DNA from 3 places in the Modestobacter marinus genome. Region 2 is predicted to be linked to each of the others. Evidence: predicted binding sites of a transcription regulator. Region 2 holds the regulator's gene; each other region holds the start of a gene.
What was found. Region 2 encodes LexA, which represses DNA repair genes until DNA is damaged. Its sites were predicted from a motif close to TCGAACANNTGTTCGA; they were not measured.

Region 1 (10,395 bases), 1.6 Mb from region 2:
CTGGCGCGTGGGCATGCGGACGGTGCGGCGGGTGTTCGGCTGGCTGCTGCAACCAACCAACTGGAGGCCCGCTCGTGCCCAGCATCTACACCGCCGTCGCCACCGCCACCGGGGACGGCCGCAACGGCCACACCCGTTCCTCGGACGGCCTGATCGACCAGGACCTCGCGACGCCGAAGGAGATGGGCGGTGAGGGTGGCGCCACCAACCCCGAGCAGCTGTTCGCCGCCGGCTACGCCGCGTGCTTCCTCTCCGCGCTGAAGATGGTGGCCCGCAAGCAGAAGGCCCCGATCAGTGACGCCGGCGTCACCGCCGAGGTCGGCATCGGCCCGGACGACGCCGGTGGCTTCGGCCTCGAGGTGGACCTGCACGTCGAGCTCGGTGGCGTCGACCAGGCGACCGCGGACCAGCTCGTCGAGGCGGCGCACCAGGTCTGCCCGTACTCCAACGCCACCCGCGGCAACGTCCCGGTCACCCTGGAGACCACCGTCGCCTGAGTGGGCTCGGCCGAGGGCGCCGGCCCGGGTGGTCCCGGGCCGGCGCCGTCGCTCAGGCCTTGACGATGGCGGCGACCGGGCCGCCGCCAGACGGGCCCTGGTGCACGGCGGCCACCGAGACGAACACCGCCGGGTCGCCGGTCACCGAGGCGGCCACGCCGCCGACGGTGGCCTTGATCTGCCGGTGCCAGAAGACGTCGGAGTCGTCCAGCATCGCGTTGCGCCGGCCGCGCACGTAGCCGGTCGGGTCGGCCTCGCACTTGAGGAAGACGTTGACCAGGTTCCCGTCCAGGTCCGAGGTGTGCGGCCGCTCGGGCAGGTCGAGGCCGGCGTCCCGGATGGCGTTCCAGATGCCGTCCTGGTCGAGTGCGTCGTTCATCACCGAGTGGCCGATCCGGTAGTTGCCGCCGTGCCCGCGGGCGTTGCCGACGACGACGATCTGCGCCCGGTCCAGCTCCACGCCCGACGAGCAGGACGCGACCGCGCTGAACAGCGAGAAGTCGCGCATGACCTGCTTCTGCTCCGGCATCTCGATCTCGCCGAGCGCCAGGGCGATGCCCAGGGCCGTCGTGCCGTTGGAGAGGTCCATCGAGCCGTGCGGCTCGTCGTAGTACGTCTCCTGCCCGCGCGACTTGGCCTCGCGGATCGTCTCGATGGTCAGCAACGGCGTCTTGGTCTGCACGTAGTGGACGTCGGCCGGGTCGGTGATGCCCGCCTCGGCCATCGCCCGGCGCACGCCCTCGGCGACCTTCTCCACCATGGTCAGCCGGCCGATGTCCTCGGGCAGCAGCACCTCGCTCATGGCGAACCCGACGGTCAGCCGCGGCTCGTCGGTCTTCTCCACCGCGTCCTCGGGCAGCGTGGCGAAGATGGTGGCGTGCGGGCTGATGACGCCGTCCGTGCCACCGGACCACACGATCGGGATCTCCCCGACTTCCTCCTTGCTCCGCGACCCCTTCTCCATCAGCACCTCGCGGAAGGCGCGGTCGGCGATGATCCGGGTGTAGTCGTTGACGCCGCCGTTGCCCTCGGTCTTGCCGATGACGGCGATGACCCGGTCGGCGTCCATGACGCCGTCGTCGATGAGCTTGGCGAGCTCGGAGGCATCGCTGACGTTGTGCAGCGGGACCTTGCGGACCTCGATCGGTGCGGGCATGACTCACTCCTCCTGTGCGGTGATGACGGTGCCGACGTCGTCACGGGCGACGGCGTCGGAGATGTGGGTCAGTGCGGTGATGACGGCGCGCGCGCCCTGGCGGCCGTCCCCGGAGTCGGTCACGAAGCGCAGGGCGGCCTCGACCTTGGGGCCCATGCTGCCGCGGGCGAACTGGCCGGCGTCGGCGTGCGCACGCATCTCGGCGACGGTGACCCGGGTGAGCGGCCGGGCAGAGGGGCTGCCGAAGTCGACCATCACGTGCGGGACGTCGGTGGCGATGACCAGCGTGTCCGCGCGCAGCTCCCGGGCGAGCAGGGCGGCGGTGAGGTCCTTGTCGATGACCGCCTCGACGCCCAGCAGCGCGTCGCCGTCCCCGGGGCCGGGGACCACGGGCACCCCGCCCCCGCCGGCGCAGACGACCACGAACCCGGCGCCGCTCAGCGCCTCGATGGCCGGGACGTCGATCACCGACAGCGGCTCGGGTGAGGCGACCACCCGCCGCCAGCCGCGCTCGCCGCGGTCCTCCCAGTTCTGCCCGAGGTCGATGAGGCGCTGGGCCTCCTCGCGGGGCAGGTGCCGGCCGACCGGCTTGGACGGCGTCGCGAACCCCGGGTCGGCGGGGTCGACGAGGGTGCGGGTGACCAGTGCGGCAGCGCGCTGCGGCGAGCCGAGGGCGGCCAGCGCGGCGTCCAGCTCGTCGGCGAAGGTGAAACCGATGGTCGCCTGGGTCTGGGCGACGTTCCAGTCCAGCGGGACCGGTGGCACCACGTGCGCGGCCAGCTCGTTCTTGACCAGCAGGTTGCCGACCTGGGGGCCGTTGCCGTGGGTCAGGACCACCTCGGCCCCGGTGGCGACGACGGCGGCAACGTGCCGGGCTGCCGCGGCGATCGCGTCCCGCTGGGCGCGCGGGGTGGCGGAGCCGTCGGGGCCGGTCATCGCGTTGCCGCCCAGGGCGATGACGACGCGACGGGGGAGGGCCATTGCGTGACCCTAGCGGGAAACTGCCTTAGCGGTGAAGTACCTGGGGGTCGATCATGCGGCGGGGATCACGCAGCGGTGGCCGCGCCGGGCCGGAGGACGACGGCCGGCCGCTCGGCCGTGCGGAGCACCCGGACCGGATCGGCGGGCTGCTCCCAGCTCTCGGCCAGCGCCGCGATCGCCGCCAAGGCCTCCTCGTGCAGCCGGGCGACGGCGGCCAGGCCGTCGGCGGTCGCCGCCTGGACGACGGTCTGCGGTCCGAAGGGGACGGCGTCGTCCGCGTCGGTCGGGGCCTCGGAGGCAGCCGGATCGGTCACGGCCCTCTCATCGGCAGTCCACGACCGGATCGACACCGACCGTTCTCGGGAGGTCGTCGGCCTGCGCCGGCGGGGTCAGCGGCGCCAGAAGTCGAAGCGGTCCCGGCCCGGGCGGAAGCCGGCCTGCTCGACGACGTCGACCGCCAGGTCGAACCGCTGGCCGACCAGGTGCGGCTGGTGGCCGTCGCTGCCGAAGCTGACGGCGTCCCCGCCCTCCTCGCGGTACCAGCGGAGCAGCTCCACCGACCACAGCGGGCTGGTGGTGTTGACCTCCAGCGCCCGGCCGCCGGCCGCCAGCGCCCGGAACACCGCGCGGTACTCCTCCTCGAACACGGCCTGCGGGTACTGCTCGCGGCCGCCGGGCCAGTAGCGCCGCGGGTAGTCGCAGTGGGCCAGCACCTGGAAGACGTCGCTGCTCTCGATCATCGCCACCATCTCGGTGAGGTAGCGGCGCATCGTGGCGATCACGTCGATGCCGGGAGCGTGGAGCAGGCGGTTGACGCCCATCAGCCGGCCGTCGACGGGCAGCGAGTGCAGCGAGCCGAGGACCCGGTCGACCGGGGAGGCGCCCAGGTGTGCGGCCACGCTGGCCCCGAACAGGTGCGGCTCGCCGGCCTCGACCCCGGACCAGACCCGCAGCGTCGGGAACCGCTGGCGGGCCTCCCAGATCGTCTCGGCGTAGAGGTCGACGTCGATCGGCAGCTGGTTGGCCGGGTGGCGGTCGGTCAGCCCCTGCGCGGTGGCGCGGTCGGCGGCGTCCCAGACGGTGAAGTCCAGGTGCTCGGTGAAGGCGATGGCCGGGAGGCCGATCTCCACGGCGCGCTCGCAGGCGCGCAGCAGCGAGGCCCGTGGGCCGGTGTCCCACGAGAACTCCGAGTGCACGTGGTTGTCCGGGGGCAGCATCGGTGCCCATCCAACCGGTCGTCCACAGCCACCGCACGCCCAGGTCCGCGAGATGTCGGTACCGCCGCCTACGGTCGAGCGCATGAGCACCGCTGTCGAGACCGATCTGGCCGATGAGGCGCTCGGCGTCCTGCGCGAGCTCACCGGCCGGGCCGACGCCGTCTTCCGCGAGGGTCAGGACGCCGCCGTCACCGCGCTCGTCGAGCGGCACCAGCGCGCCCTGGTCGTGCAGCGCACCGGCTGGGGGAAGTCGGCGGTCTACTTCGTCTCCACCGCCCTGCTGCGCCGTCGCGGTGCCGGGCCCACGCTGCTGGTCAGCCCGTTGCTCGCGCTGATGCGCGACCAGGTGGCCGCCGCCGCCCGCGCCGGGATCAAGGCCGTGGAGATCTCCAGCTCCAACGTGACCGAGTGGGACGACATCAACGCCCGGCTCGCCGCCGACGACGTCGACGTGCTGCTGGTCTCCCCGGAGCGGCTGACCAACCCGCGGTTCCGCGACGAGCAGCTGCCCAGCCTGGTCGAGCGCTGCGGCCTGCTGGTGGTCGACGAGGCGCACTGCGTCTCCGACTGGGGGCACGACTTCCGCCCCGACTACCGCCGCATACGCGACCTGCTCGGTCAGCTGCCCACCGGCACCCCGGTGCTCGCGACCACCGCCACGGCCAACGAGCGGGTCGTCGCCGACGTCGCCGAGCAGCTGGGCGCCGGTGGGGTGGAGGTCACGACGGTCCGCGGCCCGCTGGCCCGCGACTCACTGCGGCTGGGTGTGCTGCGGCTGGACACCGACCGCGCCCGGCTGGCCTGGCTCGCCGCGCACATCGGCGACCTGCCGGGCAGCGGCATCGTCTACACGCTCACCGTCGCCGCCGCCGAGGAGACGGCCGCGCTGCTGCGCGACGCCGGCCACGAGGTGCGCGCCTACACCGGGCGGCTGGACGACGCCGACCGCAAGGACGCCGAGGAGGCGCTGCGCGAGAACCGGGTGAAGGCCCTCGTCGCCACGTCGGCGCTGGGGATGGGCTTCGACAAGCCCGACCTGGGCTTCGTCGTCCACCTCGGGGCGCCGTCGTCGCCGGTGAGCTACTACCAGCAGGTCGGTCGTGCCGGCCGTGCCGTGGCCAACGCCGACGTCCTTCTGCTCCCCGGCCCGGAGGACATCGCGATCTGGCAGTGGTTCGCCACCTCCTCCATGCCCCGGGAGGACCACGCCGCTGCGGTCCTCACCGCGATGGCCGACGGCAAGGCGTGGTCGGTGGCCCGCCTGGAGACGGTGGCCGACGTGCGGCGCTCCCGGCTCGAGCTGCTGCTCAAGGTGCTCGCCGTCGACGGCGCGGTGGAGCGGGTGCAGGGCGGCTGGCGTTCCACCGGCGTCCCGTGGGTCTACGACGCCGAGCGGTACTCCCGGGTCACCGCGACCCGGGAGGCCGAGCAGCGGTCGATGCTCACCTACGCCCGGCCCGTCGACACCGCCGAGTGCCGGATGGCCTTCCTCCAGACGGCCCTCGACGACCCGACCGCCGCGCCCTGCGGGCGTTGCGACGTCTGCGCCGGCCCGTGGTACCCCACCGACGTGCCGGCCGGCGCGGCCGAGGCGGCCACGGCGCGGCTGGACCGGCCCGGTGTCGAGCTCGCGCCCCGGGCGCAGTGGCCCACCGGCGCCGACCGCCTGGGCGTCGAGGTCAAGGGCAAGATCGCTGCGGGCGAGCAGATCGCCACCGGTCGGGCCGTGGCCCGGTTGACCGACCTGGGCTGGGGCCAGCGCCTGCGCACGCTGCTGGGGGACGACGGGGTCGGCGGCGTGGCCACCCTGGCCGAGGACCTCGAGGCGCCCTCGATCGAGGAGGACCCGGACGCCGCCTACGACGTGAGCCACCGGGTGATCCGGCCCGGCCTGCCCAACGACGCACCTCCGGACGCCGAGCTGCTGAAGGCCTGTGCCCGGGTGCTCGGTGCCTGGGACTGGGCGCAGCGCCCCGCCGGGGTGGTGGCGATGCCGTCCCGTCGGCGGCCGGCGCTCGTGACCGGCGTGGCGCAGGGGCTGGCGCAACTGGGGCGCCTGCCCTACCTGGGCGCGCTCGACCTGGCGCACGGCGGCCCCACCGGCGGGCCGGGCGGCAACAGCGCCTTCCGGCTGGCTGGGGTGTGGCAGCGCATCGTGGTCGGGTCGGAGCTCCGCGACCGGTTGGCCGAGCTCGGTGACGCCCCGGTGCTCCTGGTCGACGACCTGGCGGACTCTCGCTGGACCATGACCGTCGCCGGCCGGGAGCTCCGGCTGGCCGGCGCCGGTTCGGTGCTGCCCTTCGTGCTGGCGCTCAGCGCCTGAGGGAGGACCCTCCGCCCCGATGCCTCGCCGGCTAGGCGCGGGCCCGTGCGGAGGGGCCGAGGGGCTATGCCCGTTGTCCACAGCTTTTCGAACAAGTGTGCGAAACCGGGGGTAGCCTCCCTCCATGTCGCTCGCGCACCAGCCGTCCATCTGGGACGTCACCGAGGAGGCCGCGCTCACCCCACTGGCGGGGCGGGTCACCCGGCACCCGTTGACCCGGGGCGCCTGGGTCGACCACCTCCCCGGCTGGATCGAGGGCTCCGGCAGCGTGCTGGACGTGCTCCTCGGTGACATCGGCTGGCGGGAGGACCGCCGGCAGATGTACGACCGCGAGGTGGCCGTACCCCGTCTGCTGCGCTGGTACGGCGGCGGCGAGGTGCTGCCCCACCCGGTGCTCACCGAGGCTCGCACCGCCCTCGACGAGCACTACCGCCCCGAGCTGGGCGAGCCCTTCGTGACCGCCGGCATGTGCCTGTACCGCGACGGCCGGGACAGCGTCGCCTGGCACGGCGACCGCATCGGGCGCAGCCGCACCGAGGACACGATGGTCGCCATCGTCTCGTTCGGTTCCCCTCGGCCACTCCTGCTCCGGCCGGTCGGGGGTGGCGAGAGCCGGCGCTTCACCCTGGGGCACGGCGACCTGGTCGTGATGGGCGGCTCCTGTCAGCGCACCTGGGAGCACTGCATCCCGAAGACGACGAAAGCCGTGGGCCCTCGGGTCAGCGTCCAGTTCCGCCCCCGCGGGGTGGCCTGACAGGCGTTCTCCCTGCTCAGCAGCGCGCATCGACCATTCGAGATGCCCCGGGGGACCCCCCCTGCAGAGGCCCTCTGAGGGCGTGTATCGTTCTCCATGCACCAAGCGAGAACGGACCGGGCCGCAGGGCTTGGGAAACCGCCGGAAGAACCCCCGAGGTTCGACTGCTGCGGAACTTGGTGTAGAGTGGAAATCACCGCCACGGAGAACGGCCAAGAAATTGGCCCGGGAACGTGCGCGTCCGCTCCTTGAGAACTCAACAGCGTGCCGAAAGTCAGTGCCAAGTATCAATACCCCCATTTCGGCGGTCCTTCGGGGTTGTCGATAGGGATTCCTTTGGTTGATTGAACGAGAGTGCCAACTCTTGGTCTCAGCTGCGATCAAATCATCTACGGAGAGTTTGATCCTGGCTCAGGACGAACGCTGGCGGCGTGCTTAACACATGCAAGTCGAGCGAGGCCCACTCTTCGGGGTGGTGCCCTAGCGGCGAACGGGTGAGTAACACGTGGGCAACCTGCCCTCAGCTCTGGGATAACTCCAAGAAATTGGTGCTAATACCGGATGTGACCGCTGACCGCATGGTCTGGTGGTGGAAAGATTCATCGGCTGAGGATGGGCCCGCGGCCTATCAGCTTGTTGGTGGGGTAGTGGCCCACCAAGGCGACGACGGGTAGCCGGCCTGAGAGGGTGACCGGCCACACTGGGACTGAGACACGGCCCAGACTCCTACGGGAGGCAGCAGTGGGGAATATTGCGCAATGGGCGAAAGCCTGACGCAGCGACGCCGCGTGAGGGATGACGGCCTTCGGGTTGTAAACCTCTTTCAGTAGGGACGAAGCGCAAGTGACGGTACCTACAGAAGAAGCACCGGCCAACTACGTGCCAGCAGCCGCGGTAATACGTAGGGTGCAAGCGTTGTCCGGAATTATTGGGCGTAAAGAGCTCGTAGGCGGTCTGTCGCGTCGGCTGTGAAAACCCGAGGCTCAACCTCGGGCCTGCAGTCGATACGGGCAAACTAGAGTACTGCAGGGGAGACTGGAATTCCTGGTGTAGCGGTGAAATGCGCAGATATCAGGAGGAACACCGGTGGCGAAGGCGGGTCTCTGGGCAGTAACTGACGCTGAGGAGCGAAAGCGTGGGGAGCGAACAGGATTAGATACCCTGGTAGTCCACGCCGTAAACGTTGGGCGCTAGGTGTGGGGGCCATTCCACGGTCTCCGTGCCGCAGCTAACGCATTAAGCGCCCCGCCTGGGGAGTACGGCCGCAAGGCTAAAACTCAAAGGAATTGACGGGGGCCCGCACAAGCGGCGGAGCATGTTGCTTAATTCGATGCAACGCGAAGAACCTTACCTAGGCTTGACATGCACGGAAATCTCGTAGAGATACGGGGTGCCTTTGGCGTCGTGCACAGGTGGTGCATGGTTGTCGTCAGCTCGTGTCGTGAGATGTTGGGTTAAGTCCCGCAACGAGCGCAACCCTCGTTCTATGTTGCCAGCACGTGATGGTGGGGACTCATAGGAGACTGCCGGGGTCAACTCGGAGGAAGGTGGGGATGACGTCAAATCATCATGCCCCTTATGTCTAGGGCTGCAAACATGCTACAATGGCCGGTACAAAGGGCTGCGATACCGCGAGGTGGAGCGAATCCCAAAAAGCCGGTCTCAGTTCGGATTGGGGTCTGCAACTCGACCCCATGAAGTTGGAGTCGCTAGTAATCGCAGATCAGCAACGCTGCGGTGAATACGTTCCCGGGCCTTGTACACACCGCCCGTCACGTCACGAAAGTCGGTAACGCCCGAAGCCGGTGGCCCAACCCTTGTGGAGGGAGCCGTCGAAGGCGGGATCGGCGATTGGGACGAAGTCGTAACAAGGTAGCCGTACCGGAAGGTGCGGCTGGATCACCTCCTTTCTAAGGAGCACTGGCCGCCACACTCGTGTGGTGGTCCAGAGCCGTGCACGGACCGTGATGCTCGCCCCGTCTGGGGTGGGTGCGGGTGTTCGTGGCGGAGCTCGAGGGTGGAACGCTGACCAGTTCGGCCAGGCAGCTCAGGCTGCCCCTAGTACGACCCGGTGATCCCGGCCCCTCTCGTAGGGGCGGGGGGAGGGTGTGGAGCGGGGTGGTGGGAGTGGCTGGTCGTAGGCACGCTGTTGGGTCCTGAGGGAGCGGGCTGTTGATCAGCCTGTTGCTTCTGCGGAGGCCTGCTGGATGTCGTACCGCCCGGGGTGTCCTGGGGCTGGCGGTGTCGGGTGGTGGGTCATCTTCCGTACTTTGAGAACTGCACAGTGGACGCGAGCATCTTGTAATCATTTGTTCTGGATATCCGCGCTCATCCACGTACACCGCTCCTCGTCTTCCCTGGGTTCGCCCGGGGTGGGGGTGTGGTTGTGGTGGGTGGGCGTGGGTGTTGTGTGTGGTCAAGTTGTTAAGGGCACACGGTGGATGCCTGGGCACCAGGAGCCGATGAAGGACGTAGGAGGCTGCGATAAGCCTCGGGGAGCTGTCAACCGAGCGTTGATCCGAGGATTTCCGAATGGGGGAACCCCGCACCAGTCATGTGGTGTGACCCGCGCCTGAACACATAGGGCGTGTGGAGGGAACGTGGGGAAGTGAAACATCTCAGTACCCACAGGAAGAGAAAACAACCGTGATTCCGTGAGTAGTGGCGAGCGAAAGCGGATGAGGCTAAACCGATCGCATGCCAAGCCGGCAGGCGTTGTGTGGTCGGGGTCGTGGGACGACTCAGATGGTTCTGCCGAACTGTCAGGGAGTCAGAAAGTCATGGGTTAGTGGAAGGCCTCTGGAAGGGGTCGCCGTAGAGGGTGAGAGCCCCGTACACGAAAACTCATGGCCTCCCGAGTCGTATCCCAAGTAGCACCGAGCCCGTGAAATTCGGTGTGAATCTGGCGGGACCACCCGCTAAGCCTAAATACTCCCTGGTGACCGATAGCGGACAAGTACCGTGAGGGAAAGGTGAAAAGTACCCCGGGAGGGGAGTGAAATAGTACCTGAAACCGTGTGCCTACAAGCCGTGAGAGCCTTATGTCCTTCGGGGCAGGGGTGATTGCGTGCCTTTTGAAGAATGAGCCTGCGAGTTAGCGGTACGTGGCGAGGTTAACCCGTGTGGGGTAGCCGTAGCGAAAGCGAGTCCGAACAGGGCGATTCCAGTCGCGTGCTCTAGACCCGAAGCCGAGTGATCTACCCATGGCCAGGTTGAAGCGCGGGTAAGACCGCGTGGAGGACCGAACCCACTTAGGTTGAAAACTGAGGGGATGAGCTGTGGGTAGGGGTGAAAGGCCAATCAAACTCGGTGATAGCTGGTTCTCCCCGAAATGCATTTAGGTGCAGCGTCACGTGTTTCTTGCCGGAGGTAGAGCACTGGATGGTCTAGGGGCCCCACAAGGTTACTGAAATCAACCAAACTCCGAATGCCGGTAAGTGAGAGCGTGGCAGTGAGACTGCGGGCGA
Region 2 (10,395 bases):
CCTGGCCAGCTCAACCAGCTGGAGAAGGTGCTCAAGGTCAAGGTCGTCGACCGGACCGCCCTGATCCTGGACATCTTCGCCCAGCACGCCACCAGCCGGGAGGGCAAGGCCCAGGTCGAGCTGGCGCAGATGCAGTACATGCTGCCCCGGCTGCGCGGCTGGGGTGAGTCGCTGAGCCGGCAGGCCGGTGGCCGGGTCGCCGGCGGTGGCGGCATCGGCACCCGTGGTCCGGGTGAGACGAAGATCGAGACCGACCGGCGGCGGATCCGCTCCCGGGTGAGCAAGCTGCGCAAGGAGATCGCCGGCATGGCGACCGCCCGCACGACGCAGCGCAACTCCCGCGACCGCAACGCGACGCCGAGCGTGGCGATCGCCGGCTACACCAACGCCGGCAAGTCCAGCCTGCTCAACCAGCTCACCGACGCCGGCGTGCTGGTGCAGGACGCGCTGTTCGCCACTCTGGACCCGACCGTCCGCCGGGCGCAGACGCCCGAGGGGCGCGAGTACACGATGACCGACACCGTCGGCTTCGTCCGCCACCTGCCGCACCAGCTGGTCGACGCCTTCCGGTCCACGCTGGAGGAGGTGGCCGCCGCCGACCTGCTCGTGCACGTCGTGGACGGGTCCGACTCCGACCCGCTCGGCCAGATCGACGCGGTGCACACGGTGCTCAACGAGATCGACGCCGCGGCCGTGCCGGAGCTCATCGTCGTGAACAAGGTCGACGCCATGACCGAGGAGGACATGCTGGCCCTGCGCCAGGCGCTCCCCGGGGCGATGTGGGTCTCCGCCCGGACGGGCGAGGGCATCGAGGCGCTGCGCGACGTGATCGCCCAGCGGCTGCCGCACCCGCACATCGACGTCGAGGTGCTCGTGCCCTACGACCGGGGTGACCTGGTCGCCCGGGTGCACCGGGACGGCGAGGTCGTCGAGGAGGCGCACGAGGCCACCGGGACCCGGTTGACCGCGCGGGTCGACGCGGGCCTGGCCGCGCAGCTCGAGGGCTTCACGGCCCCGGCCGTCGAGCACTGACGCGCGACCCCGCTGCCGCCGGCGCACACGTGTCACGCCGCGGCAGCGGGGTCGGCGGACCGCCCGGTGGATCACGACCAGGTCACGGCCCCGGTACCGTGACGCGGTGACCAGGGGAGCGGTGGACCGCATGGCGACCGCCGCCGACCGGCCGGTCCCACGGGTGGTGGGCGTGGGCCGGCCGCCGTGGTGGGTCCTGCTCCTCGCCGCCCTGGTCACCGTCGGGGTCACCGTCAACCTGCTGGGCCGCGGGTGGCTGGAGCGGATGGACCTGCGGGTCTCCGAGGTGACCAGCGTCTGGGCGCTGCGGGACTCGTGGGCCTACTGGCCGATCTGGGTGGTCACCCAGCTGGGCGGGCGGGTGACGATCCTCGTCGTGCTGGCCGGCCTGGTCACCTGGCTGGCCGTGCGGGAGCGGACCCTCGTGCCGCTGGTCCGGGTGGTCGTCGCGTTGGCCCTGCTCACCACCGTGGTCTACGCCTTCAAGTGGGGCACCGGCCGCACGGCCCCGGCCTTCCCCGGGTCGTTCTTCCACCAGGACGGGGCCAGCTACCCCTCGGGCCACGTGGCGAACGCCGTCCTGATGTGGGGCGTGGCCCGGTGGCAGGCCGTCGAGTACCGTCTGCCCGCCGGCGTGCAGCGGGCCGCCTGGCTGCTCAGCGTGCTGGGGCCGGTGGCGACGGGAGTGGCCATGGTGGCGCTGGACTTCCACTGGGTCACCGACGCGGTGGTCGGGCTCTCGGTCGGGCTCCTGCTGTTGGGCGTGGTTCACGCACTGGACGCTGCCGTGCTGTCACGCTGGGTCGGTGCCAGAGCCGGCCGATCCGAGGCGTAGCGGCGCCACCCGCCGCAGGACGGCGGCGGGCGCCGCCCTCTGTGCGCCCGCCGGCCTGCTGCTCGCGCTGCTGCCGGCCGGGTCCGCGGCTGCCGACGACGGGGCCGCTCCCTACGGCGAGCCGGTCACCCGGTGCGAGGTCACCGACCCGCGGCTCCCCGAGCTCTCCGGCCTGGCCGGCGCCGGGGACACGATGCTCGCGATGAACGACGGCGGCGACCGCGTCGAGGTGCTGCTGCTCGACGGAGCCTGCGCGGTGGGCGAGGTGCGCTCCGCGGAGGTCGACCCCTACGACCCGGAGGACCTCGCCCTCGCCGTCGACGGCACCCTCTGGGTCGCCGACATCGGCGACAACGCGCAGAGCCGGGAGACGGTGGCGCTGATCGGCCTCCGCCCGGACGGGACCACGGTGCTGACCAGGCTGACCTACCCCGACGGGGCGCACGACGCCGAGGCGCTCCTGCTCGCGCCCGACGGCACCCCGTACCTGGTGACCAAGGAGGTGCTCGGCGCCAGCTCCGTGTACCGCCCCGATGCGCCCCTCGCCGACGGGGCCACCGTGCCGATGAGCCAGGTGGCGACGCTCGGTTTCACGTTGACCGGCACGCCGGGCGGTCCGGTGGGCCGGGCCGGACAGTTGATGGTCACCGGTGGTGCGGTCTCCACGGACGGCTCGCGCATCGCCCTGCGGACCTACACCGACGCCTACGTCTGGCCGCTGAGCGGCTCGGACGTCGCCGGAGCGCTGGCCGGGTCGCCGGTGCGGGTGCCGCTGCCGGAGGCACCCCAGGGGGAGGCCATCACCTTCGCGGCCAACGACCGGGACCTGCTGGTCGCCGGCGAGGGGCTGCCCGCGGTGGTCACCCAGGTGCCCGCCACCGGTGACCTGGCGGGCACCGCCCCGGCGGACCCGGCGGCGGCCACCGAGGACGCGGCCGGGTCGCTGGCGACCGCCGGTGGGGTGGAGCCGCTGACCGCCGGTCTCATCGCCGCCTCCGTGGCCACCGTCCTCGTGTGGCTGGGCGGCAAGCTGCGGCGGCGCCCGGCCTGAGGGCGGGCGCGGTGGCGACCCGGCCGAGGACCTGGCGGCACGCGTCGGCGGCGCCCGACCTGAACGGAGGCCCGGCGCCGCCCGCCCGGGTCAGACCCGGCGGAGCACGGTGACGACCCGGCCGAGGACCGTGGCGTCGTCGCCGGGGATGGGCTCGTAGGCGTCGTTGTGCGGCAGGAGCCACACGTGCCCGTCGCGCCGCTTGTACGTCTTGACCGTCGCCTCGCCGTCGATCATCGCGGCGACGATCTCGCCGTTCTCTGCGGTCGGCTGCTGCCGGACGACGACCCAGTCACCGTCACAGATCGCCGCGTCGACCATCGAGTCACCGGCCACCTTCAGCATGAACAGCGTGCCCTCGCCGACCAGCTCGCGGGGCAGCGGGAAGACGTCCTCGACCGCCTGCTCGGCCAGCACCGGACCGCCGGCCGCGATCCGGCCGACCAGGGGCACGTACGTGGGGCGAGGCGTCGTGGCGTCGTCGACGGCACCGGCCGCGCCCGGACCGGCCGGCCCCTCGGCGGCGGGCTCGCTCGTGCCCGTCGCGGTGGCGTCACCGGGCAGTCGCACGTCGAGCGCACGCGGCCGGTTCGGGTCACGGCGCAACCACCCCTTGCGCTGCAGCACCGACAACTGGTGGGCCACCGACGAGGCCGAGGAGAGGCCGACCGCCTCGCCGATCTCCCGGACGGAGGGCGGGTAGCCGCGGCGCTCGATGGAGTCGCGGATGACCTCGAGCACCCGGCGCTGCCGCTGGGTCAGACCGTCGCCGTCGGCGGACCGGTCGGGGAACTCGCGCACCGCGGCGCCCGCCGCCGTCGGCGCTGCGTCGTCGGCGGGTGTCGTGCTGGACGCGCCACGCCGCGAGGGACTCGTGCCGCCGCGCGCCTTCGGGCCGTCGACCGCCATGTGTCCTCCTCGTCCGGCTGCCTCGGCAGCAGTTCCCGGCGCTCTGCCGCACCGACAGCCGTGTGACCACGGCGAGCCGGGACCGCGGACGCCGCCCTCGATCGCCTCGGAACCGTATCGCCTCCGGGCCCTTCGTTCAAACACGTGTTCGAAGGAGTCGCCGTGTCGGCGTGTTCCTGTCGGAGGTGTGCGGTAGACATCGCGCAGGCGTTCGATTCGAACGCCTGTTCGACCGTCCGGCACCGTGAGACCCCTGGAGCACTCCGATGGCCAGTCCCCAGCCCGAGCTCACCGCTGCGTCTCCCGTCGCGGCGGTCGTCCTCCCGTTCCCGACCGGGCGGACGGTGACGCGTCCGCCCAGGACGGCGGCGCCGGGCCGCGGCGCCGCGCTGCGGCGGGCGCCTCGGCCGGCGGCCCCCGCGGTCGTCCGACCGGGGCCCGGCCGGGTGGGTGGAGGGCGTACGGGCCTCGACGCCCCGACCGGCGGCCGCGGTGTGCGCGGCGGTGGGTGTGCCGGGCTGTCGGTGCGGTCCGGTCGGGTCGCCGCCCGTGGTCGCGACGAGCAGCCGCCCCTGCGTCTCACCCGGCGTGGGCGGCGGGTCGTCGCCGGCCTGTCCATCGCCTTCGGGCTCTCCGTCGCCGCGGCGACGATCGCGGTCGAGGTCGGCGGGGCCGGGGGTGGCCTCGAGCTGGCGGGCTCGACGACGATCGTGGTCCAGGACGGGGACACGCTGTGGTCCATCGCGGGGGAGATCGCGCCCGAGGAGGACCGGCGCGCGGTGGTGGACGCCCTGCTCGACGTGAACGACCTCCCCGGTGTCGACCTCGTCCCCGGCCAGGTGCTCGAGCTCCCGTGAGCCGTCCGCCGGTGGGCGTACCTCCGGTCGGGCGGTGCGCCGAGAGTGTCGGGCGTGCCCTCGCGTCGCGGCCCTGACCTGCCCGATCGGGGCCGGCGAGCCCGGTGTGGGTGGCCGCGGATGGGGCGGGCGGGGTCCTCGGGGCAGATGCGGAAGACGACACGCTCGTCAGGGCTTGCACACCTGTAGGGGTGGTCGTACGGTTCCACCACAACATCTAGTAGTTACAGGGCTGTAAGCCATCCACAGCCGTTCCACACGTTCTCCCCGGCGCATCCACCGGATGTCCCCGGCGCAGTCCACAGCACGGCCTTCGGCGGGGAGCCCGGTCACGGTCTTACGACGCCGTGGGCAGGCCCCGCACGACACCTCGGGGAGGAGGAGATCGACATGCGCTGCCCCTTCTGCCACAACCCCGACAGCCGGGTCATCGACTCCCGGGAGACCGACGAGGGGGCGACCACCCGCCGTCGACGCTCCTGCCCCGGCTGTGGGCGCCGCTTCACCACCGTGGAGGAGGCGGTCCTCGCCGTCGTCAAGCGCAGCGGCGTGAGCGAGCCCTTCACCCGCGGCAAGGTCGTCGCCGGCGTCCGGCGCGCCTGCCAGGGGCGGCCGGTCGACGAGCACCAGCTGGCCCTGCTCGCCCAGCAGGTGGAGGACGCCGTGCGGGCCACCGGCTGCGCCGAGATCCCCAGCCACGAGGTCGGCCTGGCCATCCTCGGCCCGTTGCGCGACCTGGACGAGGTCGCCTACCTGCGTTTCGCCAGCGTCTACCGCAGCTTCTCCTCGGTCGCCGACTTCGAGAAGGAGATCGCCGAGCTCCGCGGTGCACCGGCCCGCAGCGCCGCGAAGCCCTCCGACGCGAAGCCCTCGGACGCGACGCCCTCCGAGGCGCCGCCCGCCGAGCGGGGCCCGGTCGACGGCGACCGGGAGAGCCCCGCGACCGGCACGACCACCCGCCGGCGAGCTGCCGAGCGGCCGCGACCAGTCGACGGCGGCAGCGCCGGCGGCCCGTGAGAACTGTCCGACCCCTCCGCTAGACAGGTCTCGACGAGGAGACCGCACGACCCGGCTCCGGCACCCCGCCGGCTTCCCCAGCCGCTCCGCCAGCACCACCGCACCAGTCCGACCCAGGGAGCCCTCGCACGATGACCGAGACAGCCGACCGCCTCAGCACCAGCCGGAACCGCCGCACCGCCAAGGCCCCCAGCCGCGGCAAGGGCCTGAAGGTCAAGCGGGTGTTCACCACCGCCGGTGTGCACCCCTACGACGAGGTCGTGTGGGAGCGCCGCGACGTCGTCATGACCAACTGGCGGGACGGCTCGATCAACTTCGAGCAGCGCGGGGTCGAGTTCCCGGCCGAGTGGAGCATCAACGCCACCAACATCGTCACCACCAAGTACTTCCGGGGTGCGGTCGGCAGCTCCCAGCGTGAGACGAGCCTGCGGCAGCTCATCGACCGGGTCGTCCTGACCTACGGCGCGGCCGGCCGTGAGCACGACTACTTCGCCAGCGAGGGCGACGCCGAGGTCTTCGAGCACGAGCTCACCTGGATGCTGCTGCACCAAGTGTTCAGCTTCAACTCGCCCGTCTGGTTCAACGTCGGCACGGCCTCCCCGCAGCAGGTCAGCGCCTGCTTCATCCTGGCCGTCGACGACACGATGGACTCGATCCTGAACTGGTACCGGGAAGAGGGCCTGATCTTCAAGGGCGGCTCCGGTGCCGGCCTGAACCTCTCCCGGATCCGCTCCTCCAAGGAGCTGCTCTCCTCCGGCGGCACCGCCTCCGGGCCGGTCTCCTTCATGCGCGGCGCCGACGCCTCCGCGGGCACCATCAAGTCCGGTGGCGCCACCCGCCGCGCGGCGAAGATGGTCGTCCTGGACATCGACCACCCGGACATCGAGGAGTTCATCGAGACCAAGGCGCGCGAGGAGGACAAGATCCGCGCGCTGCGGGACGCCGGGTACGACATGGACCTGGGCGGCAAGGACATCACCAGCGTCCAGTACCAGAACGCCAACAACTCGGTCCGGGTCAACGACGAGTTCATGCGCGCGGTCGAGGAGGGCACCGACTTCGGGCTCCGGGCCCGCGGTGACGGTTCGGTGATCGAGACCGTCGACGCCCGCGAGCTGTTCGGCAAGGTCACCAAGGCGGCCTGGGAGTGCGCCGACCCGGGCATCCAGTACGACGACACGATCAACGACTGGCACACCAACCCCGAGACGGGGCGGATCAACGCCTCGAACCCGTGCTCGGAGTACATGAGCCTGGACAACAGCTCGTGCAACCTGGCGTCGCTGAACCTGATGAAGTTCCTCAAGGACGACGGCACGTTCGACTCCCGGAACTTCGTCAAGGCCGTCGAGCTGATCATCACCGCGATGGACATCTCGATCTGCTTCGCCGACTTCCCGACCGACCCGATCGGTGAGACCACCCGGGCCTACCGCCAGCTGGGCATCGGCTACGCCAACCTCGGCGCGATGCTCATGGCCACCGGTCACGCCTACGACTCCCGGGGCGGGCAGTCGCTGGCCGCCGCCATCACCTCGCTGATGACCGGCACCGCCTACCGTCGTTCGGCCGAGCTGGCCGGGGTCGTCGGGGCCTACGACGGCTACGCCCGCAACGCCGATGCCCACGCCCGGGTCATGCGCAAGCACGCGGCCGCCAACGACGCGATCCGCCCGGTCGGGGCCGACGACGCCGACGTGCTCAAGGCCGCGACCGCCGAGTGGCAGGAGTGCCTGGCGATCGGCACCGAGAACGGCTGGCGCAACGCGCAGGCCTCCGTGCTGGCCCCCACGGGCACGATCGGCTTCATGATGGACTGCGACACGACCGGCATCGAGCCGGACTTCTCGCTGGTCAAGTTCAAGAAGCTGGTCGGCGGCGGCTCGATGCAGATCGTCAACCAGACGGTCCCGCGGGCACTGAAGAGCCTGGGCTACCAGGACGAGCAGGTCGAGGCGATCGTCGAGTACATCGCCGAGCACGGCCACGTCGTCGATGCCCCGAGCCTGCGCCCCGAGCACTACGAGGTCTTCGACTGCGCGATGGGCGAGCGGTCCATCTCCCCGATGGGCCACGTCCGCATGATGGCCGCGGTGCAGCCGTTCATCTCCGGCGCGATCAGCAAGACGGTGAACATGCCCGAGTCGGCGACCGTGGAGGAGGTCGCGGACATCTACTTCCAGGGCTGGAAGATGGGCATCAAGGCGCTGGCCATCTACCGCGACAACTGCAAGGTGGGCCAGCCGCTGTCCGGTGGCAAGGGCAAGAACGACGGCACCAAGGCCGAGGTCGCGGTCGAGGAGGTCGCGCCGGCCACCGCGCTGGCGCACCCGGTGCGCAAGCGGCTGCCCAAGAAGCGGACCAGCGTCACCACGTCGTTCAGCGTCGCCGGGGCCGAGGGCTACATGACCGCCGGGATGTACGAGGACGGCAGCCTGGGCGAGGTCTTCCTCAAGCTGGGCAAGCAGGGTTCGACCCTGGCCGGTGTGATGGACGCCTTCTCGATCGGGATCTCTCTGGCCCTGCAGCACGGGGTGCCGCTGGAGACCTACATCCAGAAGTTCACCAACATGCGGTTCGAGCCGGCCGGCATGACCGACGACCCGGACATCCGGATCGCCCAGTCGGTGATGGACTACATCTTCCGCCGGCTGGCGCTGGACCACCTGCCGGTGGAGAAGCGCGCCAACCTGGGCATCTTCACCGCCGAGGAGCGCTCCGCACAGGTCGCCGGCTCCTACGGCACCTCGGCCTCGACCCCGGCGGTCGAGGAGGACGACGTCGACCTGGAGCAGCTGCGCGGCTCCGCGCCGATCGAGACCGCCAAGGTGGAGGAGAAGGTCACCCCGGCCGGCCCCAAGTCGGTCAAGGAGGCCCACTCCTCGGCCGAGCTGCTCGAGCTGGTCACCGGCACCGCCACCGACGCGCCGCTGTGCATGACCTGCGGCACGAAGATGCGCCCCGCCGGCAGCTGCTACGTCTGCGAGGGCTGCGGCTCGACCAGCGGCTGCAGCTGATCCCGGACCTGGGCACCTCCCTTCCCGGGAGGGCCTGGGCCGGCTGAACGCGAGGGAGGCCCCGCACGGAGAGATCCGTGCGGGGCCTCTCCCGTCTCCGGAGCGGGCCTCGGTCATCCCCTGGCCTGCGCCGGTCGCGGCCTGGCCGCCTCGGAGTCGGCCTTCGTCGCCCCCTGGCGGGCGCCGGTCGCCGCTTGGTCGCCTCGGAGTCGGCCCCGGTGGCCCCGGGCCGGCGCCGGTCGCCGCTTGGCCGTCTCGGAGTCGGCCTTGGTGGCCCCTGGCCGGCGCCGGTCGCCGCTTGGCCGCCTCGGGGACGGCCCCGGTCGCCCCCTGGCCGTGTCCCCGGCTGCCGCCCCTCTAGGTTGGCCGGGTGGCGGATCGGGGTGACCAGCAGGCGTCGACCCGGGACCACGACCGGCACGAGAACCGGCACCTGCTCGCCCAGAGCAGCGGCCGCGCGTTCGGCGGCGCCCTGCTGTTCGCACTGCCGCTGCTGATGACCATGGAGATCTGGTCGCTGGCGCTGTCCGTCCCGCGGTACCGCCTCGCCCTGCTCATGGTGGCCACCGTCGTGCTCGTCGTCTTCCTGTCCCAGCACTTCGGCGCGGGGATGCCCGGCGTCGGCTGGCCGGGGTACCTGGCCGACGCCGGGGTGGCGTTCGTGATGGCCGCGGTGGCGGCGGTGCTGGTCCTCGGGGTGCTGGCCGTGATCGAGCCGCTGCGGAACTGGCAGGACGCCTTGTCGATCACCAGCCTCGCGCTTCTCCCGGCGGCCGTCGGCGCTTCCTTCGCGCGCAGCCAGCTCGGAGCCGGCGGCCGGCGCACCCCGACCACGACCTACGGCGGCGAGCTGCTGCTCATGGCGGCCGGGGCGGTCGTCTTCGCGGCCAACATCGCGCCCACCGAGGAGGTCGTGCTCCTCGCGGCGGAGATCGATCCCTGGCACCCGGTGGCGCTCGTCCTCCTGTGCCTGGTCCTGATGCACGGCTTCGTGTACTGGGTGGGGTTCCGAGGCCAGGAGTCGGCCGCCGGCGGGGTGCTGCGCTCGTTCCTCACCCTGACCGTCGTCGGCTACGTGATCGCGCTGACCGTGTCGGCCTACCTGCTGTGGACCTTCGGCCGCTTCGACGGGGCGGGCGCGGCGATGGCCGTCACCGAGGCGGTCGTCCTCGCGCTGCCGGCGAGCCTGGGCGCGGCGGCCGCCCGACTGATCCTGTGAGGACGACGTGAGCGGCGGGGGCGACCGGGACGAGACCGGCGGCGGGGCCGGCGGCGACGGGAACGGGCACGGCGGCGGCGACCGCGACACCAGCCGGAACGAGTACTTGCTCGGCGCCGTCGGGGCCCTTGTGATCCTGCTGGTGCTCGCCTTCCTGGGATACCAGGCGGTGGTGGTGCGTGACGGCGTCCCACGCCTGGAGGTCACCGCAGCGGTGGCGGAACGCGTCGGCGAGGGCTGGGTGGTGCCCGTCGAGGTGGTCAACGAGGGTGGCCAGACGGTCGAGCAGGTGCACGTGACCGGTGTGCTGTCCCGCGACGGCGAGGAGGTCCAGCAGGCCACCGCCACGTTCGCCTACCTGGCGCCGAGCAGCGAGCAGTCGGGAGCCCTGCTGTTCAGCGAAGACCCCACCGACGGCACGCTGGAGATCCGTCCGGCGGCCTACACGCTGCCCTGAG
Region 3 (10,395 bases), 1.4 Mb from region 2:
CACCGGCGCCGGGCCGGCGTCCCGGGTCGGCGTCTGGGGGATCGTGACGTCGGGCGTCAGCCAGGTGGGGGCCAGGTAGGACCCGAAGACGACGGTCCCGCCGGTCGCCGCCTGCGGGATCAGCACGGGCGCGGTCACGTCGGTGGCGCCCTGGTCCTGCGTCCAGGTCACCGTGGTGCCGGTCGCCGGGAAGGCGCCCTCCACCCGCAGGTCCGGCTCGGCGATCCCGGCGGACCGGAAGGCGGAGCCGCTGTCGATCTGCCGCCGGAGGTCGAGCAGGCCGTCGGGGGCGCTCATCGTGGTGAACGACTCCTGGGTGCCCTTGTTCGACGGGCCGCCCTGCACCCGCAGCCGGTAGGTGGTGCCCGGGGCGAGCTGCTCGGCCGGGTGCGCGTACAGCGTGTTGGTCGCCGGATCCCAGACGACGCGGTCGACGCCGGTGCGCCAGCCGCCGCGCGCCTCCTGCACGGTGATCCGCGCGGCGGCCTGGGCCGGGTCCACCGCAGCGTCGTACTGAACGGCGATCCGCGGGTCGAGGTCGAACCCGTCGAGCTGGTTCAGCTGCTGCACCAGGCCGCAGCTGATCGGGGCACCGCAGTCGGTGGTCGGCAGCGCGACCCGGCGGCCGGTCAGCTGGCCCCGGTCGGGGACGGTGAGGTCGTCGGTGGGGAAGACCGAGACCGGTGTGGCCTTGACCGGGTTCGCGAGGGCTGGTGAGGCAACGGCTGAGAAGCCGGTGGTGAGGGCGAGCGCGCCGACGAGGGCAGCGGACGTCCGTCGCCAGGACAGTGGGGTCACGAGATCTCCATTGATCGGGGACCTCTTCATAGCCTGCTGTGCAACCGGTCACAACAGTGGGTAAGGGTGGGGCGTGACCCTCCTCCCCGACCCGGCGACCTTCTCCTGGCGGGGCGACCAGCCGTCGGCGGGCCGCACCCGGTTCGTCGCCACCGGAGCGCAGACCCGCGGCGACTTCGGGCTGTTCGAGGTGACGATGGCCCCGGGCGGCAGCGGCCCCGGGCCGCACCTGCACCGCACGTTCAGCGAGTCGTTCCACGTGCTCGAGGGGTCGCTGGCGGTGCTCGCGAATGGGGAGTGGACGACGGCGCACGCCGGTGACCTGGTCTACGTCCCCCGGTCCGGGGTGCACGGGTTCCGCTCGGTCGGCCCGGACGTCGGGGCGCGGTTCCAGATCCTCTTCACACCCGACATCCCGCGGGAGGAGTACTTCACCGGGCTACTGGAGCTGCACGCCGGTGGGCGCACCCCGTCGGTCGAGGAGATCGACGCGTTCGCGCTCCGGCACGACCAGCTCAACCTGCGGGACTGAGCCCGACGGTGCCGCTGCTCACCGTCGGCCACGGCCCCGACGACCGGGCCCGTCTGCTCGCCCGGCTCTCCGGGGCCGGGGTGCAGCAGCTCGTCGACGTCCGGCGGTTCCCGGGCAGCCGGGTCAACCCCGACGTCCGCCGGGAGGCGCTCACCGAGTGGCTCCCCGCCTCGGGCGTCGGCTACCGCTGGGAGGAACGGCTGGGCGGACGGCGCCGGATCCTCGCCGGCGAGCCGGTGGCCGACGGCTGGTGGACGGTGGCGCAGTTCGCCGCGTACGCCGCGCACACCCGCACCGCCGAGTTCGCCGACGCCCTGGGCGACGTGCTCACCGCCGCGGCCGACCGCACCGTGGCGGTGATGTGCAGCGAGAGCGTGTGGTGGCGCTGCCACCGGCGGCTGATCGCCGACGTGGTCGTGTTGGCCCGCGGGCTGACGGTGGACCACGTGATGCCCGACGGCCGGCTGACCCCGCACCGGCCCGCCGAGGGCGCCGTCCTCGGTGCGGACGGAGAGGTGAGCTGGCCCGGGTGAACCGGCCCGGTCACTCGCAGGCGGTGCCGTCCCCGTCGCCGTCCATCCGGTCGGACCAGCCCGGGTCACCGCGGTGCAGCGGCGCGGCGCCGGCCGCGCGGGCCGCCTCGCAGTTCGGGAACGGGTCGGCGGCCGGCGGTTCCGCGGGACCGTCGGCGGGCGGTTCCGCGGAACCGTCCGGAGTGGGTGCGGCCGGTGACGGGACCGGCTCGCCGGGGCAGGTGTCGAGCACGCGGGCGATGGCGTCGTGCTCGGCCTGGGTGACCCACAGGCCGTAGCCGGCCTTCACCGCGACCTGGCGGGCGACGTAGGCGCAGCGGTACCCGCGGTCGTCCGGCAGCCAGGTCGCGGCGTCGCCGTCACCCTTCTGCCGGTTGGCGGCGTAGTCGACGGCCAGCAGGTTCAGCGGGTCGTTGGCGAACGCGGTGCGCCGGTCCTCGTCCCAGCCGAAGGCCCCGGTCTGCCAGCCGTTGCTCAGCGCGACGACGTGGTCGATGTCGACGCTGCTGGCGTCGCCCTTCTGGAACTCGATGGTCTGGCCGGTGTAGGGGTCGACCAGCGTGCCGCTGACCACCACGCAGTCCTGCGTGCCGGGCCGGAACTGCTCTCCGGTGAGGTCGCGGGCCAGCACGTCGTTGCGGGTGTCGCAGCCGTTGCGGTCGACGTCGGCCCAGGTGGCGCCGAACTCGTTCCGGTCGTAGCCGGTCTTCGGCGCGCGGCCCTTGACCGGCAGGGTGGCCAGCACGTCGGTGGCCGGCTGCCCAGCCGTGGGGGCGCCGGACGTCGACTGCTGGGCGGCTTCGGAGACGGCGTCCGCGCCCGGGGTGGCCGGTGGTGCGCCGGCCGGCGCGCAGGCTGCGGTGCCGACCAGGGCCAGCGCAGCGAGCGCGGTCATGCGGTGTTTCACGTGGAGCCCCCGGGAGTCGGTCAGCCCCGACGGTAGGTCCCGTGCCGCGGTGATCCGTGGACCTGCCGGGCGCGCCGGGCGACGTGTCGCCACCCGGCGCGGGAGACCGAGCCCGGAACGGGCTCAGGTCGGGCGGGGGATCAGCCCTGGCCACCCCGACCGTTGCCGCCGCCGTTGCCGTTGCTCTTGCCGTTGCCGGTTGCGTCAGCGGTACCGGTCACCTCGACGACGTCGGCACTGTCCGCCTCGGGGGCGGGCGCGGGGGCAGGGGCAGGCTCGCCCTTGCTCGCCTTGTTGCGCGCTGCGGAGGAGACGGCCTGGCCGTGCTCCCGGCCCGTGGCGAAGCTGGACCTGGCGACCGATGAGACGGCCTGCCCGTGGTTGGCCGGGGCCGACGGCTCGGCCGGCACCTCAGGGGCCGTAGGCTCCTCGGTCGGCGTCGGCTCGGGGGTCGGCTCGGGGGTCGGCTCGGTGGTCGGCTCGGCCGTCGGGTCGGTGGTCGGGTCGGCCGTGGGCTCCGGGGTCTCCGTCTCCTCGGGGACCGCGGTCGGCTCGGGGGCGTCCGAGGGCTCGTCTGCCACGTCCGTGGGCTCGGGAGCGGCGGTCGGCTCCTCGGTGCTGACCTCGGTGACCACCGGCTCGGCGGCCGCGGTGACCACCTGGGTGGTCACCGCAGCGCCGCCACCGGCCACGACGAGCGCCGTCGCGCCGACCGCCACCTTCCCAGCGAGTGAGGCGGAGAGGGCCTTGGCGAACAGGCCGGACAGGAGCGAGAGCACAGGGGACCTCCAGGTCGTGGATGCAGCGTTCCTGGAGCATCGGCAGCAGGGCACCGATGGTTGAGTCGCTGGGGTCTCGTATCCCCGATCGGGTGGACGCCGATCAGTTGGCCATGTCCACGAAGCGTGAGTAGTGGCCCTGGAAGGCGACGGTGACGTTGGCGGTGGGGCCGTTGCGGTGCTTGACCAGCATGATGTCGGCCTCGCCGGCCCGCGGGGACTCCTTCTCGTACATGTCCTCGCGGTGGATCATCATCACCATGTCGGCGTCCTGCTCGATCGAGCCGGACTCACGGAGGTCGGACAGCATCGGCTTCTTGTCCTGACGCTGCTCCGAGCCACGGTTCAGCTGCGACATGGCGATCACCGGCAGCTCGAGCTCCTTGGCCAGCAGCTTCAGTGCACGGGAGAACTCCGAGACCTCCTGCTGGCGGCTCTCCACCTTCTTGCCCGAGGTCATCAGCTGCAGGTAGTCGATGACGATGAGCTTGAGGTCGTTGCGCTGCTTGAGCCGCCGCGCCTTCGCCCGGATCTCCATCATCGTCATGTTCGGTGAGTCGTCGATGTAGAGCGGGGCATCGGCGATCTCGCCCATCCGGCGGGCCAGCTTCGACCAGTCCTCGTCGGACAGCGTGCCGGCGCGCATGTGGTGCAGCGGCACCTTCGCCTCGGCCGACAGCAGACGCATGGTGATCTCGTGCTTGCTCATCTCGAGCGAGAAGATCGCCGCCGGCATGTGGTGCTTGACCGTGGCCGACCGCGCGATGTCCAAGCCCAAGGTCGACTTGCCCACCCCAGGTCGGGCCGCGATGACCACCATCTGGCCGGACTGCAGGCCGTTGGTGAGCTCGTCGAGGTCACGGATCCCGGTGGGGACACCCCGCGCCGTGCCGCCCCGGGAGGCGATCGCGTCGAGCTCGTCCATCGTCGGCTGCAGGACGTCGGCGAGGCGGGAGTAGTCCTCGCTCATCCGCTTCTCGGTGACGTCGTAGATCTCCTGCTGGGCGCGGTCGACGATGTCGTCGACGTCGCCCTTCCCGCCGGCCGCGCCGTAGCCCAGCTGCACGACCCGGGTGCCGGCCTCGACCAGGCGTCGCAGCACCGCCTGCTCGGCGACGATCGCCGCGTAGTAGCCGGCGTTCGCCGCGGTCGGGGTGGAGGCGATGAGCGTGTGCAGGTAGACCGCGCCGCCCATCTTCGACAGCTGGTCGGTGCGGTTCAGCTCCGCGGCGACGGTGATCGCGTCGGCGGGCTCACCGCGGCCGTACAGGTCGAGGATGACGTCGAAGACGACCTGGTGTGCCGGCCGGTAGAAGTCGGGGCCCGCCAGGACCTCCACGACGTCGGCGATCGCGTCCTTGCTCATCAGCATGCCGCCGAGCACCGACTGCTCCGCAGCGACGTCCTGAGGGGGCTGCCGGTCGTACTCCGGAGCCGTGGCCCTCGGCCTGCTGATGTCGTCGACGACCGCCACGCTGATGTCCTCCTCGTCCCGCCGCCCACCGAGACCGGGAGGTCTCCTGCGGCGCGCCCTGCTCCCACTGCCGTTCGAACGTCCGTTCGGACAACAGCTACCACCGGGCGCCGACAGTTCGCGCCCGGCGGTAGCTGGGGTGACGTTAGGAACCGGGGAGGGGGCACGTCCAACACCGCTGTGCACGCCGATCTGCACAACTTGTGGACAAGTCGGTGGACAGGGACGGTCACCGTGTGGAGACCGTGGTGGACCCACGGACGTCGTGTCCCCGCCACCCCCTCGTCACCTGCGCCGGAGCCTGTCCCGGGGTGTGGACAGGAGAAATCCGGCAACTCCCGGCGAATCCGCAGGCCCGGGCGTGTCGCCGGATCCCCGCAGGTCACACGGGTAACGGCGCGGGAGCGGACCAACCGCTCCGGATGCGGGCGGCCTCCGGGTGCGCGCGACGCGCCGGCGGGCGTCGTTCACCCGCCGTCCACCCGGAGGCCCGGCCGTGTCGACACGGGAGGGCGCCCATCGGACCCCGGGAACGCCACGAGGGGCGCCGGACCGGAGTCCGACGCCCCTCGCGTGGGCGGTGCTGTTGTCAGCCGGCGACGACGTCCACGGTCACCGGCACGGAGACCTCGGGGTGGACCCGCACCGTGACGGTGTGGGTGCCGAGGCTCTTGATGCTGCTGGGCAGCTCGATCCGGCGCCGGTCGAGCTCCGGGCCACCGGACGCGGTCACCGCGGCGGCGACGTCGGCGGTGGTGATGCGGCCGAACAGGCGGCCGCCGTCACCGGAGCGGGCCGGCAGCGTGACGTTCAGCCCGGAGAGGCGCCCGGCGACTGCCTGGGCCTCCTCGAGGGAGCGCACGTCCCGGGCCGCCCGGGCCCGGCGCAGGCTGTCGACCTGCTTCTCGGCACCCCGGGTGGCCAGCATGGCCAGCCCGCGGGGCAGGAGGTAGTTGCGGGCGTACCCGCCCTTGACCTCGACGGTGTCGCCGGAGGACCCGAGACCGGTGACCTCCTGCGTGAGGATCAGCTTCATGGTGCTCATGATCAGCGCGCCGTGGAGGTGTAGGGCAGCAGTGCCATCTCGCGGCTGTTCTTCACGGCCACGGCGACGTCACGCTGGTGCTGGCTGCAGTTGCCGCTGACGCGGCGGGCACGGATCTTGCCGCGGTCGGAGATGAACTTCCGCAGCAGGGTCGTGTCCTTGTAGTCGATGTAGGTCGCCTTGTCCTTGCAGAACTGGCAGACCTTCTTCTTGATCTTGCGGGGGGGAGGCTTCGGCACTGGGTTCTCCAGAGTTCAGTACGGGGAGATCAGAAAGGGGGTTCGTCGGACGACGCCGGCGGGGTGGACCAGGGGTCGCTGGCTCCGCCACCGGAGAAGCCACCACCGCCACCGCCACCGCTGTTGCCGCCGCCGCCGAACCCACCGCCGCCGCCACCGTCGCTGCGTGCAGCGCGGGTGACCTTGGCGGTGGCGTACCGCAGGGAGGGGCCGATCTCGTCGACCTCCAGCTCGATGACGGTGCGCTTCTCGCCTTCCTTCGTGTCGAAGGAACGCTGCTTGAGCCGCCCCGACACGATGACCCGCGAACCGCGGGTGAGGGACTCGGCGACGTTCTCCGCGGCCTGACGCCAGACGTTGCAGCGGAGGAACAGCGCCTCGCCGTCCTTCCACTCCTGCGACTGGCGGTCGAAGGTGCGGGGAGTCGAGGCGACGGTGAAGTTGGCGACGGCGGCGCCGGACGGGGTGAACCGCAGCTCCGGGTCGGCCGTCAGGTTCCCGATGACGGTGATGACGGTCTCGCCGGCCATGGTCAGTGGACCTCGGGCCGCATCAGCTTGGTGCGCAGGATGGACTCGTTGAGGTTCAGCTGGCGGTCCAGCTCGGCGACGGCGGCCGGCTCGGCCTGGATGTCGACGATCGCGTAGATGCCCTCGGCGTTCTTGTCGATCTCGTAGGCCAGCCGGCGGCGGCCCCAGATCTCGGTCTTGACGGTGCCACCGGAGTTGGTGACGACGGTCAGGAAACGATCCAGGCTGGGAGCGATGGTGCGCTCCTCGAGCTCAGGGTCGAGGATGATCATCAGTTCGTAGTGACGCACGGAGAACCCCACCTCCTCTGGTCTCAGCGGCCGCAGAGTGTCTGCAGCAGGAGGGTCGTACACGCGTCGCGCGCCCGGACCTGCTGCGGAGCAGGAGAGGACGCGCACCGGACAGGCTACCAGCGGGCTCGGCAGGGCGTGTGCGTCGGACCGTCGCTCTACGCTCCCCGGGTGACCGAACAGCTGATCGGCGTGCACGTCGGACCGGGCCTGGCCGAGGAGAACGAGCTGCTCGACGGCGGCCCGCTGGCCCGCGCCGCCGAGCTGGACGCCGACGCGGTGCAGGTCTTCCTGGCCGACCCGCAGGGCTGGAAGGCCCCGAAGCCGCGCCCGGACGCCGAGGCGCTGCTCGGCTCGGACGTCGCCGTCTTCGTGCACGCCCCCTACGTGCTCAACGTCGCCTCGACCAACAACCGGATCCGCATCCCCAGCCGCAAGCTGCTCGGCCAGCACGCCCAGGCGTCGGCCGCCATCGGTGCCCGGGGCATGGTCGTGCACGGCGGGCACGTGCTGGCCAAGGACGACCCGGCGGCCGGGGTCGACAACTGGCGCAAGACCTTCGCCCGGCAGGCCGAGGAGGGAGGCTTCGGCGTCCCGGTGCTCATCGAGAACACCGCCGGCGGGGACAACGCCATGGCCCGTGAGCTCGGCGCCGTCGCCCGGCTGTGGGAGGCGGTGGGGGAGTTCGGCGCGGGTTTCGTGCTGGACACCTGCCACGCCTGGGCCGCGGGCTGGGACCTGGCCCGGGTGGTGGACGACGTGCGGGCGGTCACCGGCCGGATCGACCTGGTGCACCTGAACAACAGCCGGGACCCCGCCGGCTCCGGTCGTGACCGGCACGCGCCGCTGACCGCGGGGGAGATCCCGCTGGAGCTGCTGGTGGGCGTGGCCCGCGCCGCCGGCGCCCCCGTCGTCCTGGAGACCCCCGGTGACTCCGCGGGTCACGCCGAGGAGGTCGCCCTGCTGCGCGAGGCCCTCGCCGGCTGAGCCCGGCCCACCGGTCGCGGGAGCACCCACCGGTCGGGGGCGCCGTCGAGGACGCCGCCGGCGGGGTCGTCGGTGCCCGGCCAGCTGCGTCGCACCAGGTCCCGGTCCGGTGACCACACCTCCCGCACGACCAGCGCCATCAGGACGAGGACGGCGACGTCGCGGACCACCACGGCGAGGTAGAACCACTCGACGCCCACGCCGTTGGAGTCGGCGCCGAGGTAATAGAGCATGGTCATCATCCAGACCAGCACCTCGGTCGCCTGCCAGAGCAGCAGCGAGCGCCAGCGCGGGCGGGCCAGCACGGCCAGCGGCAGCAGCCACAGCGAGAACTGCGGGCTCCACACCTTGTTGAGCAGCAGGAACGCCGCGACCAGCAGGAACGCCAGCTGCGGCAGCCGCGGGCGCAGCGGGGCCGCCAGGGCCAGCCAGGCCACGGCCGCGGCCGACAGCAGCAGCAGCACCGCGACGGTCGCGTTGAGCACCGACGGCGTCTGCCCCTCGGCGAGCGGGCCGTCGAGGATCCGGTCACCGGTCAGGTCCAGGGCGATCGCCCAGACGCTCTCCGGGTTCGCCGGCCGGACGTCGCTGAAGGTGAAGAACCGGGCCCAGTTCTCCGGCGCGGCGAGGGCGACGGGCAGGTTCACCGCCAGCCAGGCCAGCCCGGCGGCCACGATCGTGGACAGCCACGCCCGCAGCCGGCCCGCGCGCAGGCACAGCACGAAGAGCACGCCGAGGACGATCACCGGGTAGAGCTTCGCCGCGATCCCCAGCCCGATCAGCACGCCGGCCGGCACCGGGTGCCGGCGGGCCCAGGCCCACATGCCGAGGGTGGTCAGGGCGACGGCCAGCAGGTCCCAGTTGGTGAAGGCGTGCACCAGCAGCAGCGGCGACAGCGCGACCATCGCGGCGTCCCAGGGCCGGCGGCCGGCCAGGCCGAGGACGCCGCGGGTGACCAGCAGCGCCAGTGCCGACAGCAGCAGGCAGGTGACGACGTAGAAGCTCTCCACCGGGACGGTGGACAGGCCCGTCGCGAGCCCGTCCCAGCCCCGCGCGACCACCGCGGCGAGCTGCATCAGCCCACCGGTGAGCACCGGGTACTCGACGGCGGAGTCCAGGTAGGGCACCTGCCCGTCGTCGATCCCATGGGTGAAGAACAGCGCGACGGCATCGGTGTAGCAGAAGTGGGTGTACTGCTTGCTGCCCGTCCAGTTGCCGGCGGCGCACGGCGCCTGCTTGGCCCAGGCCAGGCCGAGCACGACCACGGTGAACAGCAGGCACACCCGCAGTGGGGTCCAGAAGCGGGCCCGCCCGGTGACGGCGTGCCGCCCCCAGGGGCCGCCCACCGCCTCGCTGGCCTGCACCGCCACCGGGTCGGTCCAGGACGGCACGATGCGGTCCGGCCCCGGCGGCACGGACACCTCGGGCCCGCCCCCCAGCCGGTCGGCCGGGACGGACGGGCCCGTCGGTGTCGCACTCACGCGGTCAGTCTGCCTGCTGCCCCGGTCAGCCGTTCGTCCCTGTGGGGACCGGCGTCCCGGTGGGTGCCGGCGTCGTCGGGGCCGGGTTGGCCGGCGTCGTCGGGGTGACCGTCGCCGTCGGCTCCTCCGGCGCCGTCGTGGTGACGGGGGCCGGGGCGGGGCTCGACGTCCGGCTGGGGGCCGGGGCCTGGGTGGTGACCGGCGCCGGCTCCTCGCTCGGGGTCGGGGCCGGGGCCTCCGTGGTCGGCTCCGGGATGCTCCGGTCCGGGTCGCCCTGGATCAGCGCCTTCGTCGGGAGCGGCTCCTCGGGGGTGCCGGCGAGCACGGTGTCCATGAACTCCTGCCAGATCTCCCCCGGCAGGCCCGAGCCGTAGATGATGTTGCCCCGGGCGTTGACGATGGCCTCGGTGCCCTTCGACCCCACCCACACCGCGGTGGAGATCGACGGGGTGTACCCCACCATCCAGGCGTCGGAGTTGTCGGTCCGGTTCGCGCCCTGGGTCCCGGTCTTCGCCGCGACCGGCCGGTCGCCGGCCAGCGGCAGCTTGGAGCTCTCGGCCACGTCGGTCAGGGCGAAGGTGACGTCGCTGGCGACCTCGGCCGAGACCGCCTGGGTGGAGGCGGTCGTCCCGGTGCCCAGCACCGTGCCGGCGCTGTCGGCGACCGTGGCCACGAAGTGCGTGGCGTGGTGCACGCCGCCGGCGGCGAAGGTGGCGAAGCCGGCGGCCTGCTGGATCGGCCGGACCGGGTACTCCCCGATGCCGATCGAGCCACCGGTGGTGTCGGTCTTCGGGATGCTG

Region 1: the regulator LexA is predicted to act here: its motif matches at 6,262-6,277, upstream of FB380_RS05225 (alpha-ketoglutarate-dependent dioxygenase AlkB).
Region 3: the regulator LexA is predicted to act here: its motif matches at 5,098-5,113, upstream of dnaB (replicative DNA helicase).

Annotation. Positions count from the first base shown of each region.
Region 1 is NZ_JAAMPA010000001.1:1,117,381-1,127,775, reverse strand. It holds gene FB380_RS05255 (organic hydroperoxide resistance protein) at 75-497, shown strand; gene bar (barbiturase) at 550-1,653, opposite strand; gene FB380_RS05245 (carbamate kinase) at 1,657-2,634, opposite strand; gene FB380_RS05240 (hypothetical protein) at 2,700-2,948, opposite strand; gene FB380_RS05235 (PHP domain-containing protein) at 3,024-3,851, opposite strand; gene FB380_RS05230 (RecQ family ATP-dependent DNA helicase) at 3,934-6,174, shown strand; gene FB380_RS05225 (alpha-ketoglutarate-dependent dioxygenase AlkB) at 6,299-6,928, shown strand; rRNA gene FB380_RS05220 (16S ribosomal RNA) at 7,317-8,838, shown strand; rRNA gene FB380_RS05215 (23S ribosomal RNA) at 9,343-10,395, shown strand, end outside.
Region 2 is NZ_JAAMPA010000001.1:2,741,539-2,751,933, forward strand. It holds gene hflX (GTPase HflX) at 1-1,032, shown strand, start outside; gene FB380_RS13000 (phosphatase PAP2 family protein) at 1,139-1,867, shown strand; gene FB380_RS13005 (hypothetical protein) at 1,839-2,918, shown strand; gene lexA (transcriptional repressor LexA) at 3,009-3,827, opposite strand; gene FB380_RS25995 (LysM peptidoglycan-binding domain-containing protein) at 4,352-4,684, shown strand; gene nrdR (transcriptional regulator NrdR) at 5,075-5,701, shown strand; gene FB380_RS13025 (vitamin B12-dependent ribonucleotide reductase) at 5,833-8,718, shown strand; gene FB380_RS13030 (TIGR02587 family membrane protein) at 9,089-9,937, shown strand; gene FB380_RS13035 (hypothetical protein) at 9,945-10,394, shown strand.
Region 3 is NZ_JAAMPA010000001.1:1,379,324-1,389,718, reverse strand. It holds gene FB380_RS06570 (hypothetical protein) at 1-798, opposite strand, end outside; gene FB380_RS06565 (cupin domain-containing protein) at 872-1,330, shown strand; gene FB380_RS06560 (DUF488 domain-containing protein) at 1,339-1,863, shown strand; gene FB380_RS06555 (GmrSD restriction endonuclease domain-containing protein) at 1,874-2,758, opposite strand; gene FB380_RS24105 (hypothetical protein) at 2,911-3,549, opposite strand; gene dnaB (replicative DNA helicase) at 3,653-5,023, opposite strand; gene rplI (50S ribosomal protein L9) at 5,613-6,059, opposite strand; gene rpsR (30S ribosomal protein S18) at 6,071-6,307, opposite strand; gene FB380_RS06530 (single-stranded DNA-binding protein) at 6,337-6,837, opposite strand; gene rpsF (30S ribosomal protein S6) at 6,840-7,127, opposite strand; gene FB380_RS06520 (deoxyribonuclease IV) at 7,299-8,114, shown strand; gene FB380_RS06515 (glycosyltransferase family 87 protein) at 8,069-9,595, opposite strand; gene FB380_RS06510 (transglycosylase domain-containing protein) at 9,621-10,395, opposite strand, start outside.